Regions from separate parts of the Arthrobacter sp. Marseille-P9274 genome, predicted to be linked through region 2. Evidence: predicted binding sites of a transcription regulator. Region 2 holds the regulator's gene; each other region holds the start of a gene.
The links. Region 2 encodes LexA, which represses DNA repair genes until DNA is damaged. Its sites were predicted from a motif close to TCGAACANNTGTTCGA; they were not measured.

Region 1 (4,669 bases), 550 kb from region 2:
GCACGCCCATGCCGGTGATCATTTTCGACACCTCGGCCACCGTCAGGAAGTACGGGGCGAACCCGAGCCTGGTGATGATGCTTAGCTCGTGGCTGAGCCGGTCCCTGAGCCTGCGCTCTGCCGTGCCGCCGATCCCGGGGAAGCGCCGCCCGATGCCGTCCTCGCAACGCTGGACCAGTTCCGCCGCCGGTTCCCGGGTAATACCGATGACGGAAGCTTCCGGAACGACGGGCCGCTTGTATCCCATGTCCCCGACCGGATCCATCCGGCACCTGTCCGTTACCGCGGCGGTCGTGGCCAGCAGCCTGCGGGCACCCGCCGCCCCGGCACCGGCTTCGCGCGCTATCTCCCGGGCCAGGGCCTTCATCTGCTTCCCGCTCTTTAGCCAGCCCTGGCCGTTGGGCTGCAGGTCCGGCAGTTTGGACAACGCCGTCAGGGCGCGCACGGCATCCAGCACGTCCGCGGTCGCGGCATCGTCCTCCCGGCAGTACCGCACCGCGTTGGTGAGCACGGAAGGCAGCTTCAGCTCATCCGCGAGCTTGAACAGCCGCACCGCGTGGGCCGTGCTGAGGTTGCCTCCGGGAGTGCTTAAATGGCTGGCTGCTTCCACGACCAGCGCACCTGGCGGCATCAGGCTGCGCCACCGCTCTGCGAGCGCCCTGGCCTGTGCGTAGCTGCGGTTCCTCAGCGCCTGTCCTACGTCGGAATAGGGGCCCAGCAATACGGTCAGGACCGGGCCGGAGTCGCCCTCGGGTCCGGCGGCGCGCCGGGCCAACTGTCCGATCTCCACCGCCGGTCCGTGACCCCGCTTGCTCCCCCTCCCGGCCGCGGTCCCTTCGTGGGCGTCGGAAACCACCCGGCACAACGCGTGGTAGCCCGCGCCGCCGTTTCGTCCGTGGGCCAGGACGACCACCCGTCCTGAGCTGCCGACCTTACCGTCGCTGACGGCAAGGTCGGCCCCCACAACCGGATCCAGGCCGGCCGCGAGGCAGGCCCTGACATGCTTGACCGTGCCGTACAGGCCGTCCCGATCGGTGCAGGCCAAGGCATCGGCCCCGTCCCCTGCCGCCGCCGCGACAAGTTCATCCGGCCAGGACACCCCGTAGTGTGCGCTGAAAGCGGATGAAACATGCAGATGGGTAAAGCTCATTTTCTATCCGGGGGGGTATGGAGCCGCCGCCTGGCCGCCAATGGCTAGGCGCTCAGGCGCTGGACGGCATCGTGGACGCGGATCATGCGCCAGCGCGCGCTGTCGGCATGGTGTGACAAATCGAAGGTGCGCAACGCCGAGCGGCTGTTCAGCCTGGCTTGGACCCGCCAGATCTCGTAGTCCACCAGCCCGGCTCCCCTGCCGCGCTCGGCGCGCAGCTCCTCCGCCCACCATTTGCGGCGTTCGTACCAGCGCACCGGGTCCGCTGCGACATGCCATGTCCTGTGCTGCCACACCAGCCTGATCGGCTGGCCGGCAGGAGAACAAACAACTTCGATCGTTTCGCTGAAAACACCCATGTTCCAGTCACCTTCCTCTGGAATTACGGGCCTAAACCTTTGGCTGCGCGCTCCTGCCAACACGCCTGCCGAAAAGCTTGACCCTTTCATTCTAATCGAATATGTATTCGAATCCAAGAGTCAGCCTAGGCGCCCGCTCTGACAAAATCGCAGGGCCGTCCGTCCTCTCCAAGATTTATCCAATAACCGGGGCCCACAGTTGCAGCAGCGCATCCTGCGCAACTGGCCTACCAGCCGTTTGGTGCCCGAGGACACCGCCTCAAAGGAGCAAGACCATGCCACTCGCACACAGGGCAGCACCGCACCGCAATCCAGCCAAGAAAAAAATCGCCACCACCATCACCGCAGCCGCGCTTCTCGCCGTTGCATTCGCCCCGCTATCGATAGCGCCGGCGCACGCCGAGCTCCCCGGAGCCGGCCCCGTTGATCCGGCCAACGGCTACCCATTGTGGTATTCCGACGGCACCGTCAGGCTCCAGTTCTGCTACACCGCGGAACTCGGCTGCCTCGCTACGCCGCCCAATGCAGGGCCGGCGTCCTACCCCGACAATTTCCCGGACGAGGCCTTCTGGTACGTGGCCGAAGCCAGCGGGGGCAACCTGGGACTCTACGAGGCCGCCCTCGAAGGCGCCCACGCTAACGACGCCGTCGTGCCCGGGGAACAGATCGGTTTCTCCCGCCTGCGGTTCCGGCTCGAAAACCTGACCCCAAACGCGTCGTATGCCATCACCCACCCGTACGGGGTCCACACGTTCGCCGCGGACGCCGAAGGCGTCATCAACGAAACTATCGACGCCGGCCTCTGTGCGCCCGGTCCCGCCTGCGACTGGGACGGCGTCGGCAGGGCGTTCCTCGGCAACTACGGCGTGGGCACCACGGCAACCTTCCTGCGCCAGGTCAATCCTCCCGCCGGCACAATCGGCAACCCGACCGTTGCCACCGCCGTCACCGGGGCACCCTCCGGCAACAACTTCGTGCGGGTCGACGGACCCAACGCCGGCGGCACCGGAGTCAATACCCTGACCGTCAGCACCTTCGCGGTCCAGGGCGTCATTTCCGATACCACCGACGGCGCGCCGGCCATGCCGGACCTGGCCGTAGCCAGCGACACCGGACGCTCCTCCACGGACAACATCACCAGTGCCACGACCCCGACCTTCACCGGCTCGGCAGCCGACGGCAGCACCGTGGAAGTGCTGGTCGACGGCGTCCCTGCCGGTTCGGCCGTGGCTACCGGCGGCACCTACAGCGTCGTCACGACCACGGCGCTTGCTCCGGGAAGGCGGACCATCACCGCCCGCACCACCAATCCGGCGTTCCCGGCGGATCCTGCTGCTCCGCAGTTCCTGGCATCCGGAGGACTGGCCATCACCGTGGACACGACCGCGGCACCTATCACTATGGGCACCCGCCCATCGAACCCGACACTGGACACCACGCCGACCTTCAACTTCTCGAGTTCCGAGGCCGGCGCCACCTTCGAATGCCAGCTCCTGCCCACCAACTCCGCTTGGGGGAACTGCGCTACCGGCATGACTTACGACGCCCAGGACACTGGGATCTACACCTTCAACGTGAGGTCGACGGACACCGCCGGCAATGTCAGCACACCGGCCTCCTATGTCTGGCGAATCGGCTCAGGGGCCCCGGCCTCGGCGACGCCCGACGAGCAGAAGGACATGAACGGCGACGGCAACCCGGACCTGGTCAGCCGCAGCAGCGACGGCAAGCTCTGGCTCTACCCCGGAAACGGCTCCGGACGTCTCGGCACCCGCATCAACATCGGCAGCAGCGGCTGGAACGCGATGAGCGCCATCACGATGCCCGGCGACTTCAACGGCGACGGCGACTCCGACATCATCGCCCGGACCACCGACGGCGTCCTCTGGCTCTACCCGGGCAACGGGTCCAGCGGCCTCCTGGCCCGCCAGCAGATCGGCACCGGCTGGAATTCCATGAGTTCCCTCGTGGCACCCGGCGATTTCAACGGCGACACACGGGTCGACCTGCTCGCCCGCGACAGTGCCGGCGCCCTCTGGCTCTACCCGGGCAACGGGTCCGGCCGGTTCGGCACGCGGATCGTCGCCGGAGCCAGCGGCTGGAACGCCATGAGCCAGCTGGCAGGCGTCGGGACCTTCGACGCCGGCAGCACTACGGACTTGGTGGCCCGCGACTCGAGCGGCCGGCTGTGGCTCTACCCCGGCAACGGGGCCGGCAAGTTCGGGACCCGCAAGCTCCTGGGTTCCAGCGGCTGGAACGCGATGAGCGGCCTGAACGGACCGGGTGCCTTTGACTCCGGGGCCACCATGGATCTGGTGGCCCGCGATTCCAAGGGCACGCTGTGGCTCTACCCCGGCAACGCCAACGGTGGACTCAGTGCCCGCGTCCAGCTCGGGGCCAGCGGTTGGAGCACGATGACGATCGCCCCCTAGCCATGCGCTGCCAAGGGCCCGGCCGGTTTCCCAGCTGTTCGACGCAGCGACGGATCCGGCCGGGTTCCTTGCTGCGCCCGGCCATCAGCGCAACGATGGATCCATGGAACCTCTCGTTTCCGCCATCACCCTTGGGGTGCGCGATATTGCGCGCTCGCGCCAGTTCTACGTCGACGGCCTCGGCTGGAAGCCGCTGGCCGAACAGGAAGGCGAAATCCTCTTCATCCAAAGTGCCCACGGCCAGATCCTCGCGCTGTGGGACGTGGCGAGCATGCGCGGCGAATACGGCGATGTCGGCTACCCTGCACAGGGTCCAGCGGCGCCCGTGTCCCTTGGCCGCAACGTCGCCGGGCCGGAAGAGGTGGACCGGCTGCTGGCCGAAGGCGTCGCGGCCGGGGCGGAGCTCGTGTCGGCGGGCCGGCAACAGTCCTGGGGCGGCTACAGCGGCTGCTTCGCCGACCCGGACGGCTTCCGCTGGGACATCGTGTTCAATCCGGCCTTTTCCGTGGACGACGGCGGCAACGTGAGTCTGGGGATGCCCTCGCCTTAATGCGGGATTGCCCGTGGTGTCAGGCCGCCTCGTCGATCAGTTCCGGGCCGTTGTTGCGTACGTTGTTGACCTTGTCGCTGACCGTCCGCGGCACCAGATGCGGTTCCGGCATGGAGTCCAGCAGCGCCCTGACGTCCGCTTCCGACGTCGTTCCCGGGTCCAGCCAGTCGGCGTAGAG
Region 2 (4,669 bases):
GACTTCCCCAAGCGTGATGGCGACGTCCTCGACCGTGTGATGGGCGTCGATGTGCGTGTCCCCCGAGGCCTTCACTGTCAGGTCGATCAGCGAGTGCTTCGAGAGGGCCGTGAGCATATGGTCGTAGAACGGCACGGTGGTGCTGATATCGGACTGCCCGGTGCCGTCCAGGTTCAGCTCAACCAGCACCGACGACTCGCTGGTGGTGCGTTCGAGGCGTGCTGTGCGTGCAGTGGTGGCGATATCCGCGGTCATGGAATTCCTTTGTGGCAAGAGGGGTCATTGCGGGTCCGCACGGAACCCGCACTTATCAGTCTAGAAGACTCCGCTCAGAGCAGTTCCCGCAGCCGGTCGAGGAATGCGGTGGTCTCGGCCTCGGTGCCGGCGGTGACGCGCAGGTGCCCGGCGATCCCGACGTCGCGGATCAGCACGCCGGCATCCAGCAGCCCCTGCCAGACCCTGTGCGGGTCCTTCAACCCGCCGAAGAAGACGAAGTTCGAGTCCGACGGCGCGGGCTGCAGCCCCAGCGACGTCAACTCGCTAACGATCCGGTCCCGCTGGCTCTTGATCTCTTCGACATTGGCGAGCAGCGCGCCGGCATGATCGAGCGCCGCCAACGCGGTCGCCTGCGTGACGGCCGAGAGGTGGTAAGGGAGCCGGACCAGCCGGAGGGCGTCCGCAATCTGGGGAGCTGCGGCAAGATAGCCGACGCGGGCGCCGGCGAGGGCGAAGGCCTTGCTCATGGTCCGCGAAACGATCAGCCGCTCCCTGCCCGGCAGGAGCGTCAGGGCACTGTCCGTCCCGACATGGGCAAATTCTGCATACGCTTCATCGACGATGACGATCGCCTGGCTCGCTTCGCCGGCTTCGTAGACAGCTTCGACGACATCGAGCCCGAGCGCGGTCCCGGTCGGATTGTTCGGTGAACACAGGACGACAATGTTGGCTGCGGTATCACGGACCGCCTTGGCAGCTTGGTCGGCGGTCAGGCCGAAGTCCGCGTCGCGGCGGACGGTCACGTACTCCGTGTCCGTGCCGCTGGCAAGGAGGGGATACATCGAGTAGGTGGGCGGAAAACTCAGCAGCCGGCGCCCCGGGCCGCCGAAGGCCTGCAGTATCTGCTGCAGTACCTCGTTGGACCCGTTCGCTGCCCACATGTTCCCGGCGGAGAGCCCGTGACCGAGGTAGTTGGCCAGCGCCTCCCGCAGCTCCGTGAATTCGCGGTCCGGGTAGCGGTTCAGGCCCCCCACCGCCGACTGGACGCGCGCCGCAATCGCGTCGGCAACCTCCTGAGGCAGCCCGTGCGTATTTTCGTTGACGTTGAGAAGCACGGGTACGTCGAGTTGCGGAGCTCCGTACGGTGTCAGCCCGCGCAGGTTGTTGCGCAGGGGCAGTCGGTTGAGTAGATCCAGCTGGTCGTTCACCTGACCAGCTTAGGCTCCGGCGGGCCCGGGGCAGGAATCGGGCCTGCCGGAGCGGCTCTTATTACAGCTGCTAGTCCCCCAGCGGGACGAACAGCCGCTGTCCGGCACGAACGACGGAATTCGGCAGATTGTTCAGCTGCTGGATCTCGGCAATGACATCGTGCGGGTGGCGGTCCGGCGCTGCCAGCACGGCCACATCCCACAGCGTCTGGCCGGGCGCGACGGCGACCGACACGGTGCGGCCGGGGCCAAGGTCAGGCCCCGAGCTGGCCAGGGCCGGCGCCGTAAAGAAGCCGATCAGGGTCAGCAGGACTGCGACGCCAAGCATCAGGGGCAACCCGATGAGCACCAGGCGGCCGCGGCGGGTGAGCCGCAGCGCGGGCGTCGAGCCGGGCAAAGCCTGCGGGGCGACGTGCGGGGCGAGCTGAACAGACATGAGGGTACCTTCCCGTTCCGCGTGCATATGCATCTTGGTTTCGAACGCATATTCGAACTGTCGGTTTCCATTTGTAGCACTTGTGATCGAATGTTGTCGAGACTCGATCGAATAAATGTTTGAGATCGTAGTAGGGCTGCCCTAGGCTTGAAGAAATGGCGGCCATGCCTGAGTCCATCAGCTGCCACTGACAACATTGGACCGGCCACCCCTGGCTAGCCCGGGGTGGCCGGATAGAGAACCGGGGCCAGTTCATGTCGAGGAAGATTGCAGCTACTTCAGGTGCCGACGGCACGGGAACCGCACGCAAGCGCGCGGCCGCGTCCCCCAAGAGCCTGACGCCCCGCCAGAAGAAGATCCTCGAAAGCATCCAGCGTTCCATCAGCGCCAAGGGCTACCCGCCGTCGATGCGCGAGATCGGTGACACCGTCGGGCTCGCCAGCCTCTCCAGCGTCACGCATCAGCTCTCGCAGCTGGAGAAGCTCGGCTATATCCGCCGCGATCCCAAGCGGCCGAGGGCCATGGAGGTCCTGACGCCGCTGACGCTCGAGAAAGGGGCGGTGGAGATCGAAGGCATGGCCGAGCCGGAGAAACTCCGCAGCATCGGCGGCCTGTCGGTATCGGAACTGGCCACGGCTTCCGATACGGCGATCGTTCCGCTGGTCGGCAGGATCGCCGCGGGCGGGCCCATCCTGGCGGACCAAGTGGTCGAGGACGTCATGCCCCTCCCCCGGCAGCTCGTCGGGCACGGCGAGCTCTTCATGCTCAAGGTCTCCGGCGATTCCATGATCGATGCCGCCATCTGCGACGGAGACTGGGTCGTCGTCCGCCGGCAGCCGAGCGCCGTCAACGGCGAAATCGTCGCCGCGCTGCTGGACGACGAGGCTACCGTCAAGACTTTCCGGCAGCGGGATGGCCACACCTGGCTGCTGCCGCAGAACACCCAGTATGAACCGATCCTCGGCGACGGCGCGACGATCATGGGCAAGGTCGTTTCGGTGATGCGCGCCCTGTAGCCGCCGCCCGGCGGGCCCTCAGCCCGCCAGGCGCTGCAGGATCTGGAGCGCCGTCGCCCGGTCCTTCGTCGACCAGAACGGCGGCAGCGCCGCCCTGAGGAAGCCCCCATACCGGGCATTGGCCAGTCTCGAATCGAGCACGGCCACCATGCCCCGGTCCCCCGCGGCACGGATAAGCCGTCCGGCACCTTGGGCAAGCCGTACCGCGGCGTGCGTGGCCGAAATGGTCATGAAACCGTTCCCGCCCGCCTGCGACACTGCCCGCGTGCGGGCGGTCATGAGCGGATCGTCCGGCCGGGGGAAGGGAATCCTGTCGATGACCACCAGGCGGCAGGCCTCTCCCGGCACGTCGACCCCCTGCCACAGCGTCATCGTCCCGAACAGGCAGGTATTCGGTTCGCTCGAGAATTGCCGGACCAGCGCCGCCATCGACGACTCGCCCTGGCAAAGGATCGTGAAGGGCAGCCGCTTGCGCATCTCCGCGGCGGCATCCTCGGCGGCCCGCCGCGACGAGAACAGTCCGAGGGCACCTCCATTGGAGGCGCGAAGCAACGCTTCGAGCTCGTCCAACTGCTCGGGGCTTGTCCCCCGGCCTGGCTTTGGCAGGTGGGAGGCCACATAGAGCACGCCCTGCTTCGGGTAGTCGAACGGGCTCCCGACATCGGCGCTGCTGTACTTCGGCGCTCCTTCGCCCAGCAGGCCCAGCGAGCCGGCGACGGCGTCGAAGGCGTTGCCGATGGCGAGGGTCGCGGACGTGAGGACGACGGTGTGGCCCTCGAAAAGCCCCTCGCGAAGCCGGGAAGCCACCGACAGCGGCGCCACGTTCAGCATCGGCGGCAGGGTCTCGTCCGGAGGTCCGTAACCGCTGCCCGCTGTGAAGCTGCTGGGACGGGTTATCCATAGGACCTCCCGGCTGTGGGCGGTGGACACTACCCGGTCGCACAGCTCCAGGATGGCCGCCAGCCGTGACCTTGCCATCTGCCTGCCGCCGTCCGCCGCGCCCGAGCCATCGGGCTTGGAGTCGGACAGTGCCGTTCGAGCCGCCTCCCGCAGCTGGGTCAACGCCAGTTCCTGCTCGGGCCGCAATCCGGCCGCCATGAGTCCGGACGGAACCGAATCGAATGCCGCTTCGAAGCTCTTGGCGGCAGCGTTCAGCGCATCGACGCTGATTGCCGTGTGCTTGCGGGCACTGGAGGCGGCGGCGGTGATCATGGCGGCCGAGAGTTGTCCGGAGACCGCCCCCGTCACGCGATCCTGCAACTCATGGGCCTCGTCAATAACAACGAAGTCGTAGTCCGGCAGGACGGCCAGCCCCTCGAACGCGTTGATGGCCAGCATCGCGTGGTTGGTGATCACCACGTCGGCCTCTGCCGCGTGCATGCGTGCGCGCTCACTGAAGCATTCCGCCGCGACCGGACACCGCTGGGCCCCGAGGCACTCCATGGCGCTCACGGAGACCTGCCGCCAGGCCCGGTCGCTGACCCCAGGGACAATCTCGTCCCGGTCCCCCGTGTCGGTCTCCTCGGCCCAGGCCCGCAGCCGCTTGATTTCCTGTCCCAGAGCGGTGGTCGGCCCGGGGGCCGGCGCCGGATGCGGGACGGTCTCATCGGCGAGGTCGAAGAGCGCCTCCGGAGCATCGTCCGCCGGGAAACCGCCGTCGACCTTGTGCAGGCACAGGTAGTTGTTCCGGCCCTTGAGCAACGCGGCATCGATCGGTCGCGGAAGCTCATCGGCGATGGCTTCCAGCAGCCGCGGCAGGTCCCGTTTGACGATCTGGGACTGCAGGGCGAGGG
Region 3 (4,669 bases), on a different contig from region 2:
CGGCCGTGTACTTGACCATCTGCTCCACGTGCTGGCCCTGCGGCGACTCAAGCACCATGTCCGCTTCCTCGTCGGTGAACTTCCGGCCGCGGCCGAACAGCAGCCCGACGCGGGCACGCCGGACCACCTGGAACTGCGCCTGCGCGTCCTCGTTGGAGTCGGCGGCGATCGCGTTCACGCCGGCGATCACATAGGGCTCGGCCAGCTGCTCCGACGGCTGGAATTCGCGGCGGTAGGCTGCCACGGCGTCGTTCAGCGCGGCCGGTGAGAAGTGCGAGGCGAACGAATAGGGCAGCCCGAGCGCGGCGGCCAGTTTGGCGCCGAACAGCGACGAGCCCAGGATGTAGAGAGGCACGTTGGTCCCCTTGCCCGGCGTCGCATCGACCCCGGGGATCCGCGAGTTGCCGGTCAGGTAGCCCTGCAGCTCCAGCACGTCCTGCGGGAAGGTCTCGGCGCTCATCGGGTCCCGCCGCATTGCGCGCATGGTCTGCTGGTCGCTGCCCGGCGCCCGGCCCAGGCCAAGGTCGATCCGCCCCGGGTGCAGGGTCTCCAGGGTGCCGAACTGCTCCGCGATGGGCAGCGGCGCGTGGTTGGGCAGCATGATGCCGCCGGCGCCCAGCCGGATCCTCTTGGTGTGCGCCGCCACGTGCGCGATCAGCACGCTGGTCGCCGAGGACGCGATGCTCGCCATGTTGTGGTGCTCGGCGTACCAGACCCGCCGGTAGCCCAGTTCCTCGGCAAGCTGCGCCAGCCTGACGCTGCCGTCCAGGCTTTCCCGCACCGTCTCGTCCTTGCCGATCGTTGCGAGGTCGAGGATGGAGAGGGGAACAGTCATGTCGCGGACCGGCCTTTCGTCGTCTTGTGTGGTGTCCGGACGCGGGAGCGGCGGACACTGGAGACAACGACGCCGGTGCCCCGGTTATTTCAGCCCGTCCCGGTGACGGGGCGTACGTACCGCTTTGCCGCCCGTCCTAGCTGGTTAAGCCCGGTGTCTGATGTGGGCCGGTTTCTGATGTCGGGTATAGGTGGTGTTATCACGTTTCTACCAAGGAGGCGTCGCCGGTTGCAGTGGCCCGTCGCCGAAGGGCCGGGTCCAGCCGTCGGTTGATTCGACCGGCGCCACTGCGGGAGGCGCCGCGGCAGTGCCCAATGGCGGAGACAGTTCCAAAGGCGGGCTCGAACCGTCACTCCCTCGTGCGGGGACAGCCGGTCGTTCGGCGCGTTTGAGGTCGGGCGGGAAGCGGTATCTGTTGCGTCGCGGGACTTGTGAGGGGTCGATGTAGGCGGGCGGGATGAACCACGGTATGCCGTCCATCGATTCGATGATCCAGTCTCCGGCGTGGACCAGGTGATGGTGGAAGGAGCAGAGGAGCACGCCGTTTGCGACGGAGGTGCGGCCTTTGTGCTTTTTCCAGTAGCGGATGTGGTGGGCTTCGGTCCAGTGGGCTGGCATGGTGCAGCCGGGGAAGGCGCAGCCCTTGTCGCGGGCGACGAGGGCGCGGCGCTGGGCGGGGGTGAAGAGGCGCTGGGCGCGTCCGATGTCGAGGACTTCGCCTTTGCCGCCGAACACGATGGGGATGAGGTCGGCGTCGCAGGCCATCTTGCGGACCGTGCGGGGTGTGATGAGTCCGGTGAAGACGGCCTGGCCGGTGGTGCCGGCTTCGGTTTTACTCATGAGGTCCTGGTAGTCGATGGTGACCATGACCTGCGGGCGGTGGCCCTCCGCTGGCGGGAAGCTTGTCCGTGGACAGCGCGATCTGGCAGGCTCCGACCAGACCCTGGAGCAGCAGTTGGGGCCGGGTGGGATTCGGCCAGCCCGGGGGCGGTCCGGCTTCTCCGGCGGGATCGGCTGCCGCTTCGCTTGCCTCCCCGGCGGCGCCGTCGGTGAGGTGGCCGGGGCTGCTGTCGGTGGCCTGGAGGTTGCCGGCTTCGGGTGAGAAGGTGGTTTGCAGGCGCGGGTTGGTTGCCGTGTTCATGGCGGTGATCAGGTGTTCGTACTGTTCATCCGTGGCTCGCACTTCGAAACGGTGCAGGCCCCAGCGCTTCCCTTTCACAAACACACCCTGCTGGGCGGTGAGCTGTTCGGTGCTGGGTTCGCGTCCGTCCGGGTCGATGGCAGCTTCCCAGCTCCGGGCGACGATGCGGAGCGTATCCAGGTCCGCCTCCGCCGCCTGCCGGGTCAGCTGTTCCTCCATGGCGGCCAGGTGGTCCGGGGCGGCTACCGGGCGGATGCGTTCGAGGGTGTCATGGATGAGGGTGGCGGCCGTGCCGCCGATCTCCGATGCCGCCAGCCCGGCTGCGAGGTGTTCGTACTTCGGCGGGGCCTCGCCGCCGGAGATGAGGGTGTGCGGCATGGTGCCGGCACCGACGCGGATGCGGCGGCGGGCTTCGGTCCGGCTGATCCGCAGCCGGGCCCGGAGGTAGTCCGCGGTGTCCCGGAATTCGGTCTTTGACTCCGGGTTGCCCGGGTCCCGGCCGAACAGGCTCGCTACGCCCTGCTGCTCGATGGCATGCGCGCCGGTGACCTGCAGTTGCTCGACGGTCCTGGAGAAGTCCTCGAAGAGTCCCACGCATTCGGCCAGCACCCCAGGGGTCTCAAGGGCCGCCGCCTCGCGGAAGACCGCGGCGAATTCCTGCAGTTGGTCGCGCATCGAAGCGAGGAAGCCGGTGACTTCCTCGGTCGCTTCGAATGCCGCTATTGCCATGCATTAACGCTATTGAATGCCTATCCGAAGTGCACCTGAAATTAGGCCATGTGTAGGGCAAGTGGGAATCACCAATCAGCCGGAAGCCACTTTCCAGAAGCGGGTGAGTGGCTTCCCGTTCGCTGAGCTTGGAACAGGCCATTTCCAGGCGGCGGGCATGGGCCCAGCATGCCGATCAGCCAGAGCCGGAAGCCCCAATAGGGCCTGCAGCGCGAGCCGCCGTACCCGCAGCCGGCGTTCGCGAGGGACTGCCTCAATGTGAGACTTCATAGGACTTGGTCAGCTAGATGGGCAGGCCGGCGTTCGCCTTCAGGTTCTTCATGACGATGGTCGACTGCAGCTTCTCCACGGCCGGCAGGTCCGTGAGCTCCTCGTCGTAGAACTTCTGGTAGGCCGCCAGGTCCGGCGCGACGACCTTGAGCTGGTAGTCGATGTCGCCGAAGAGCCGCAGGGCCTCGATGATGTGCGGATTGGCGCTGACCTTCGCCTCGAAGTCCGCGAGGGTGGCCCGGTCCACTTGGCGCAGGCTGACGAAAACGATCGCCTCGAAGCCGAGCCCCAGCGCCCCGGCGTCGAGGTCGGCCCGGTAGCCGCGAATGACGCCCTTGGACTCCAGCTCACGCAGCCGCCGGTGGCAGGGAGCCACCGTGAGGCCGATCTTCGATGCGAGCGCAGTAGCAGTCATTCGCCCGTCCTGCTGGAGCTCGCGCAAAATACTTCGATCAATTGCATCTACCACGCAAGAACCTTACCCTTCAGCCCGCATGTTGCGCGAAAACAGCAAGCACTTCCGCGAGCGTTTTCCCTACAGTTGGCTCGTCGCCAACTTCGAAGGAGTTCCCCCGTGGACCAGCAGCTGTACCTGGGCTTCGCCGCCGTCGCCATCACGCTGGCCTGCACCCCGGGAGCGGACTGGGCCTACTCCATCGCAGCGGGCCTGAACCAGCGCAGCTTCGCCCCGGCCATCGCCGGGCTCTGCAGCGGCTACGTGGTGCTCACGCTGCTCGTGACGGCCGGCGTGGCCGCCGTGATCGCCAGCGTGCCCGCCCTGCTGGGGTGGCTCACCGTCGCGGGCGCCGCCTACCTGCTCTGGCTGGGCTTCAGCACCGCACGTTCCTGGCGCGCGGCGGCGTTCTCGAGCATGGAGCAATCCGGGTCCTCGCGCCTGCGCAGCTTCTTCCGCGGCCTGGGCACCAGCAGCATCAACCCGAAGGGGCTGCTCCTGTTCCTCGCGCTCGTCCCCCAGTTCATCAACCCGGCGGCTGCGCTGCCTGCCCCGGTGCAGCTGGGCGTCCTCGGGCTGTCCTTCGTGCTGATGGCCGCCGTCGTCTACGCCATGGTGGCGCTGGCGGCAAAGAAACTGCTGCAGTCCCGGCCCGCCGCCGCCCGCGCCGTCACGCTGGCCAGCGGCCTCATCATGATCGTCCTCGGCGCAGCCCTGCTGTTCGAACAGGTCGCCCCGCTCATCGCCGACAGCCCGCTCCTGGCCGCCTCTTCGTTCTGACACAGCCGGGACTCCGGCAGGTGAAAGACTGCTGGGAGAACGAAGACCGACAAGGGGAACCCCTGACCGCCTGTACATGACTGGCCGAGGGGCATGAAAGGCAATGGCACATGGGTTATGTCTTCCTGCTGCTCGCAATCGCCGCCGAAGTCTTCGGCACGAGCCTGCTGAAATCGACCGAAGGCTTCAGCAGGCTGTGGCCAACCGTCCTGTGCCTCACGGCCTACGCGGCCTCGTTCGCGCTCCTCGCGCAGGTCGTCAAGAGCGTGCCGGTAGGAGTGGCTTACGCCCTCTGGTCCGGCCTAGGAACCATAGCCATCGTCGCCATCGGTACTGCCTTCCTGGGCGAGCCCATCAGCCTCGTTAAGGTCCTCGGGATAGGCCTGATCGTGGCCGGGGTCGTGGTGCTCAACCTCGGCGGCGCGCACTAACCTGCCGGCCGCCGCCCGCAACTTCGGCC
Region 4 (4,669 bases), 540 kb from region 2:
GCCGCCGCCCAGGGCAGCGGTCAGGACGGCAATGAGGACGCCGAGCCAGATCAGGGTCCTCTTGGCGGCGGTATTGCGGCCGGAACGTGCCATGAATGGTCTTTCTCTCGACGGCTCCCGGCGCAGGAATTCCCGCATGACAAATGGGCGGGGCTGCCCCCACCCACTGGTCCGGCCGGTGGAACCGCGTGCGGACTATTTGTTGTCTTTGTTCTGTTCTTCGTTCAGCCGCTTCAGGGCGTCGTCCGAGGATTCCTCCTCGCGGAACACGGACGGCTCGTCCCCGCCCGCCAGAGCGGACGCATCGTCGGGAACCGCGGCGTCCTGCGGTTCGATGATTTCGCTGACGGCCTGCAGGTGCACGGTCGCGGTGTTTCCGGGCGACAACTCGATGACAGCTTTGTTTTCGTCCCGGTCGACCGAAACCACGGTGCCGAACAGGCCGAACTGCGTCATTACCTGGGTGCCCGGACGCAGCTTCTCCTGCATCGTCTGGGCTTTCTCCTGCATCTGTGCCCGGACCTTCTTCTGCTTCCGGAACATCATGAAGATCAACAGGCCGAAAATCACGAACAGCGCGAGCGTCATGAAGTCGAACCCGCCGCCCTGGGGCTGCGCGGTGTTATTGGCAAAGACGTTTACGAACACTGAGACGTTCCGTTCCTTCTTCTGGACGCGAGCAGCGGCACGGCCGCACTCGGATGGTCTGCGCCGGACAGGGCAGCGCCTTGTAGGGCACGGAGCAAGCCTGGCTGCCACCCATTCTACGCGTGCAGTCCGGCGGTAAAGTCACGATCCGCTATCGGAGAAGCCGCGCTCCTCTTCCTCGAGGACCGACAGCAGGTCCGGAGCACCGACGGCGGAGGGCGGCATCTCCAAGCCGAGGTGTTCCCAAGCGGCCGGCGTGGCGATCCGCCCGCGCGGCGTCCGGCCAAGGAGCCCTTCGCGCACAAGGTACGGCTCGGCCACGGTCTCCACCGTTTCGGTTTCCTCCCCCACGGCGATGGCCAGGGTGGAAAGGCCCACCGGGCCCCCTCCGAACTTCGTAATCAGGGCGGTGAGGACCTCGCGGTCCAAACGGTCCAGTCCGCGTTCGTCCACTTCATACATGTCCAGCGCGGCGGCAGCAGACCTTGCGTCGATTTCTTCAATGCCGTGGACCAAGGCCCAGTCCCGTACCCGGCGGAGCAGGCGGTTAGCGATACGCGGCGTGCCCCGCGACCGGCCGGCGATTTCGGCGAAGCCGGCGGAACTGATCTTCAGGTCCAGCAGCATGGCCGAACGCCGGAGCACCAGTTCCAGTTCCTGCGTCGAATAGAACTCCAGGTGCCCGGTGAACCCGAACCGGTCCCGCAGCGGACCGGGCAACAGGCCCGCCCGTGTCGTGGCACCGACCAGGGTAAACGGCGGCAGGTCCAGGGGAATGGCGGTGGCGCCCGGCCCCTTGCCCACCACGATGTCCACCCGGAAGTCCTCCATGGCCATGTACAGCATTTCCTCGGCCGGACGGGACATCCGGTGGATCTCGTCGAGGAACAAGATCTCGCCTTCGGTGAGCGAGGAAAGGATGGCCGCCAGATCCCCCGCATGCTGGATGGCCGGGCCGGAGCTGATGCGAAGGGGGGCGTTCATTTCTGCAGCGATGATCATGGCGAGCGTCGTCTTGCCCAGGCCGGGCGGCCCGGAGAGCAGAACGTGGTCCGCCGTACGCTCCCGGATCCTGGACGCCTCGAGGACCAGCGACAACTGCCGGCGTACCCGCGCCTGGCCGACGAAGTCCGCCAGGTTCTTGGGCCGGAGCGCCGACTCGATCGCGCGTTCCTCGGCTTCGCCCGCCGCCGAGACGATGGACGTGCCTTCGGGTTCCGCGGCCATCAGCGGGCACCCGCCGCGGCCCGCCGGCCGCCGCCGGGCCGGCCGTTATCCTGTCCCATACTCCGCAGGGTCAGCCGCAGCATCTGGCCCACATCCGATCCGGCTGCAACGTCCGGATTCTCCTCGGCCGTCCGGTCCAGCGCGGCGACCGCGTCCTTTTCCGACCAGCCGAGGCCGGTCAGCGCCTGCAGCACCTGGTCCTGCCAGGCCGGCTCCGCTGGCGCCGCCGGCCCTTCCACGGGCACGAGTTTGCCGGCCAGTTCCAGGACGATCCGGCCGGCCAGCTTCGGACCGATGCCCGGAACCTTACTGATGGCCTTGCTGTCCCCGTCCGCGACGGCCTGCCGCAGCGCCTCCGGAGGATGCACGGCCAGGGCCGCCAGGCCAAGCCGGGGACCGACCCCGCTGACGGAGATCAGGGTTTCGAACACCTCACGCTGCACGGCATCCTCGAAGGCATAGAGCGTCATCGAGTCCTCGCGAACGATCATCAGGGTCGCCAGTTCGGCTTCGCGTCCGACGTGCAGGGTGGCCAGGGTCTGCGGGGTCGCCTGGACCAGCATGCCGAATCCGTTCACGTCGACGACGGCAGAGTTCAGGCCGACATGGCTGACAACGCCGCGAAGCGAGCTGATCATTTAGTGACTCCATAACCGCAGGGCTGGAAACCGGCCGCCTCCAACGGCGCCGTTTCTCCGAACATATTTACGAACAGCCTACGCGTTGCCGGGGACATTCAGCCCGATTGCCGCGCCGGGCGGACACCGGGAGCCGGTGGCCGGCTCACCACTTCTTGCGCTGGGCCCGGGACTGCGCCTCTGCCCAGGCGCGCTGGGCCGGTGTTAGGGAACGCCCCCCTGCCGCGGCAGACGCCGTCGTCGCACTCCCCCGCCAGGCGTGGGTAATGGCCAGCGCCAAGGCATCCGCCGCGTCCGCCGGGCGCGGCGGCGTGTCCAACCGGAGGATGCGCGTCACCATTTTGGTCACCGCCGCCTTGTCCGCCTGTCCATTACCCGTAACGGCGGCCTTGACCTCGGTGGGCGTGTGGTGTGCGACCGTGATGCCCCGGCGCGCCGCGGCCGTAATCACGATGCCCGATGCCTGGGCGGTACCCATCACGGTGCTGACGTTGAGCTGGCTGAAGACGCGCTCCACGGCCAAGACGTCAGGCGTGTAGCGGTCCAGCCATTCGTCGATGGCCGTCGCGATGGCCAGCAGGCGCTGCTCGAGCGGCACATCGGCGGAGGTGCCGACGACGGTGACTCCGGCCAGCGTGGCGCGCCGGTTCGGCTCGACGTCGACGACGCCGAAACCGCAGCGCGTGAGGCCGGGGTCGATACCCAGGACACGCAGGGTCATCCGGTCTTGGCCCGGCTCAGTCTTCGGAATCCAGTGCGGCCATGACCTCGTCGGACAGTTCGGCATTGGAGTACACGTTCTGGACGTCGTCCAGGTCTTCCAGCGCGTCGACGAGCTTCATGAACTTCCGCGCCGCGTCCAGTTCCAGGTCGACCTCCATGGAGGGGACGAACTCGATCTCGTCGGTCTCGTACTCGATGCCGGCTTCCTCAAGGGCGGCCACCACGGCACGCAGGTCCGTGGGCTCGCTATGGACCTCGAAGCTGCCGCCGGATTCCTTGACCTCCTCGGCCCCCGCGTCCAGGACCGCCATCAGGACATCGTCCTCGCCCAGGTCGCTCTTCGGCAGGTTCACGACGCCCTTGCGGCTGAACATGTAGCTCACCGAGCCCGGATCCGCCACGGTGCCGCCGTTGCGGGTGATCGCTAGGCGGACCTCGGAAGCAGCACGGTTCTTGTTGTCCGTCAGGCACTCAATGAGCAGGGCGGAACCCTGCGGGCCGCGGGCTTCGTAGATAATCTCCTGGTAGTCCACGGCCTCGCCGGTCAGGCCGGCGCCGCGCTTGACCGCCCGGTCGATGTTGTCGTTCGGGACCGACGTCTTCTTGGCCTTCTGGACTGCCAGTTCAAGGGCGGGATTGCCGGACATGTCGGCGCCGCCGGCACGGGCGGCGACTTCGATGTTCTTGATCAGCTTGGCGAAGGACTTGGCGCGGCGGGCATCGATGACGGCCTTCTTGTGCTTGGTCGTCGCCCATTTGGAGTGTCCCGACATGCTTACGCTTCTCCTCTAACGATTCTGATAAAAAGTTCGTGGATCCGGCGCTCCCCCGTTACTTCCGGGTGGAAGGATGTCGCCAGCAGGTGCCGCGAACGCACTGCGACAATTCTAGCTGTCCCGTGCAGGGTTCCTGTGTGCGACGCCTCTTCCGGCAGGACTTGGGCCAGCACCTCTACGCCCTCGCCGACCCGTTCGACCCACGGGGCACGGATGAAGACGGCGTGGACGGGCTCCGGTTCGGTCCCCGGCACAGCCGCGCTGAACTCGAGCCCGCAGAAGGCCAAATCCGTCTCGAACGACTCGCGCTGGCGGCCGAAAGCATTACGGCGAACGGTAATATCCAGCCCGCCGAGCGTTTGCTGCGGATTTCCCTGCCGGTCCGTGGCCGGGTCGGCGATTTCATCGGCCAGCATGATCATCCCGGCGCACGATCCGTAGACGGGCATGCCCGCGGCAATCCGCTCCTTCAGCGGTTCGGCCAGCTCGAAGATCCGGGTGAGCTTGTCGATCGTGGTCGACTCGCCGCCGGGAATGACAAGCCCGTCCACGGCGTCCAGTTCCGCAGGGCGTCGCACGGTGGCCGCCTCGACGCCGCTGTGGACCAAGGCAGCTAGATGTTCGCGGACGTCTCCTTGGAGGGCGAGCACGCCGATT

Region 1: the regulator LexA is predicted to act here: its motif matches at 1,605-1,620, upstream of OC550_RS07320 (DUF6504 family protein).
Region 3: the regulator LexA is predicted to act here: its motif matches at 2,718-2,733, upstream of OC550_RS14990 (13E12 repeat family protein).
Region 4: the regulator LexA is predicted to act here: its motif matches at 2,571-2,586, upstream of ruvA (Holliday junction branch migration protein RuvA).

What each region holds. Positions count from the first base shown of each region.
Region 1 covers NZ_CAMPOV010000001.1:1,611,147-1,615,815, forward strand. Annotated here, with positions in the region: gene OC550_RS07315 (DNA polymerase III subunit alpha) at 1-1,150, opposite strand, end outside; gene OC550_RS07320 (DUF6504 family protein) at 1,195-1,509, opposite strand; gene OC550_RS07325 (VCBS repeat-containing protein) at 1,785-3,941, shown strand; gene OC550_RS07330 (VOC family protein) at 4,045-4,491, shown strand; gene OC550_RS07335 (SOS response-associated peptidase) at 4,511-4,669, opposite strand, start outside.
Region 2 covers NZ_CAMPOV010000001.1:1,059,106-1,063,774, reverse strand. Annotated here, with positions in the region: gene hisB (imidazoleglycerol-phosphate dehydratase HisB) at 1-255, opposite strand, end outside; gene OC550_RS04825 (histidinol-phosphate transaminase) at 330-1,424, opposite strand; gene OC550_RS04820 (LysM peptidoglycan-binding domain-containing protein) at 1,495-1,860, opposite strand; gene lexA (transcriptional repressor LexA) at 2,115-2,876, shown strand; gene OC550_RS04810 (ATP-dependent DNA helicase) at 2,895-4,669, opposite strand, start outside.
Region 3 covers NZ_CAMPOV010000002.1:390,278-394,946, forward strand. Annotated here, with positions in the region: gene OC550_RS14980 (LLM class flavin-dependent oxidoreductase) at 1-835, opposite strand, end outside; gene OC550_RS14985 (HNH endonuclease signature motif containing protein) at 1,043-1,702, opposite strand; gene OC550_RS14990 (13E12 repeat family protein) at 1,668-2,705, opposite strand; gene OC550_RS14995 (Lrp/AsnC family transcriptional regulator) at 2,989-3,444, opposite strand; gene OC550_RS15000 (LysE family translocator) at 3,550-4,209, shown strand; gene OC550_RS15005 (multidrug efflux SMR transporter) at 4,320-4,640, shown strand.
Region 4 covers NZ_CAMPOV010000001.1:1,594,592-1,599,260, forward strand. Annotated here, with positions in the region: gene secD (protein translocase subunit SecD) at 1-93, opposite strand, end outside; gene yajC (preprotein translocase subunit YajC) at 196-648, opposite strand; gene ruvB (Holliday junction branch migration DNA helicase RuvB) at 790-1,875, opposite strand; gene ruvA (Holliday junction branch migration protein RuvA) at 1,875-2,513, opposite strand; gene ruvC (crossover junction endodeoxyribonuclease RuvC) at 2,659-3,234, opposite strand; gene OC550_RS07255 (YebC/PmpR family DNA-binding transcriptional regulator) at 3,251-4,009, opposite strand; gene pdxT (pyridoxal 5'-phosphate synthase glutaminase subunit PdxT) at 4,012-4,669, opposite strand, start outside.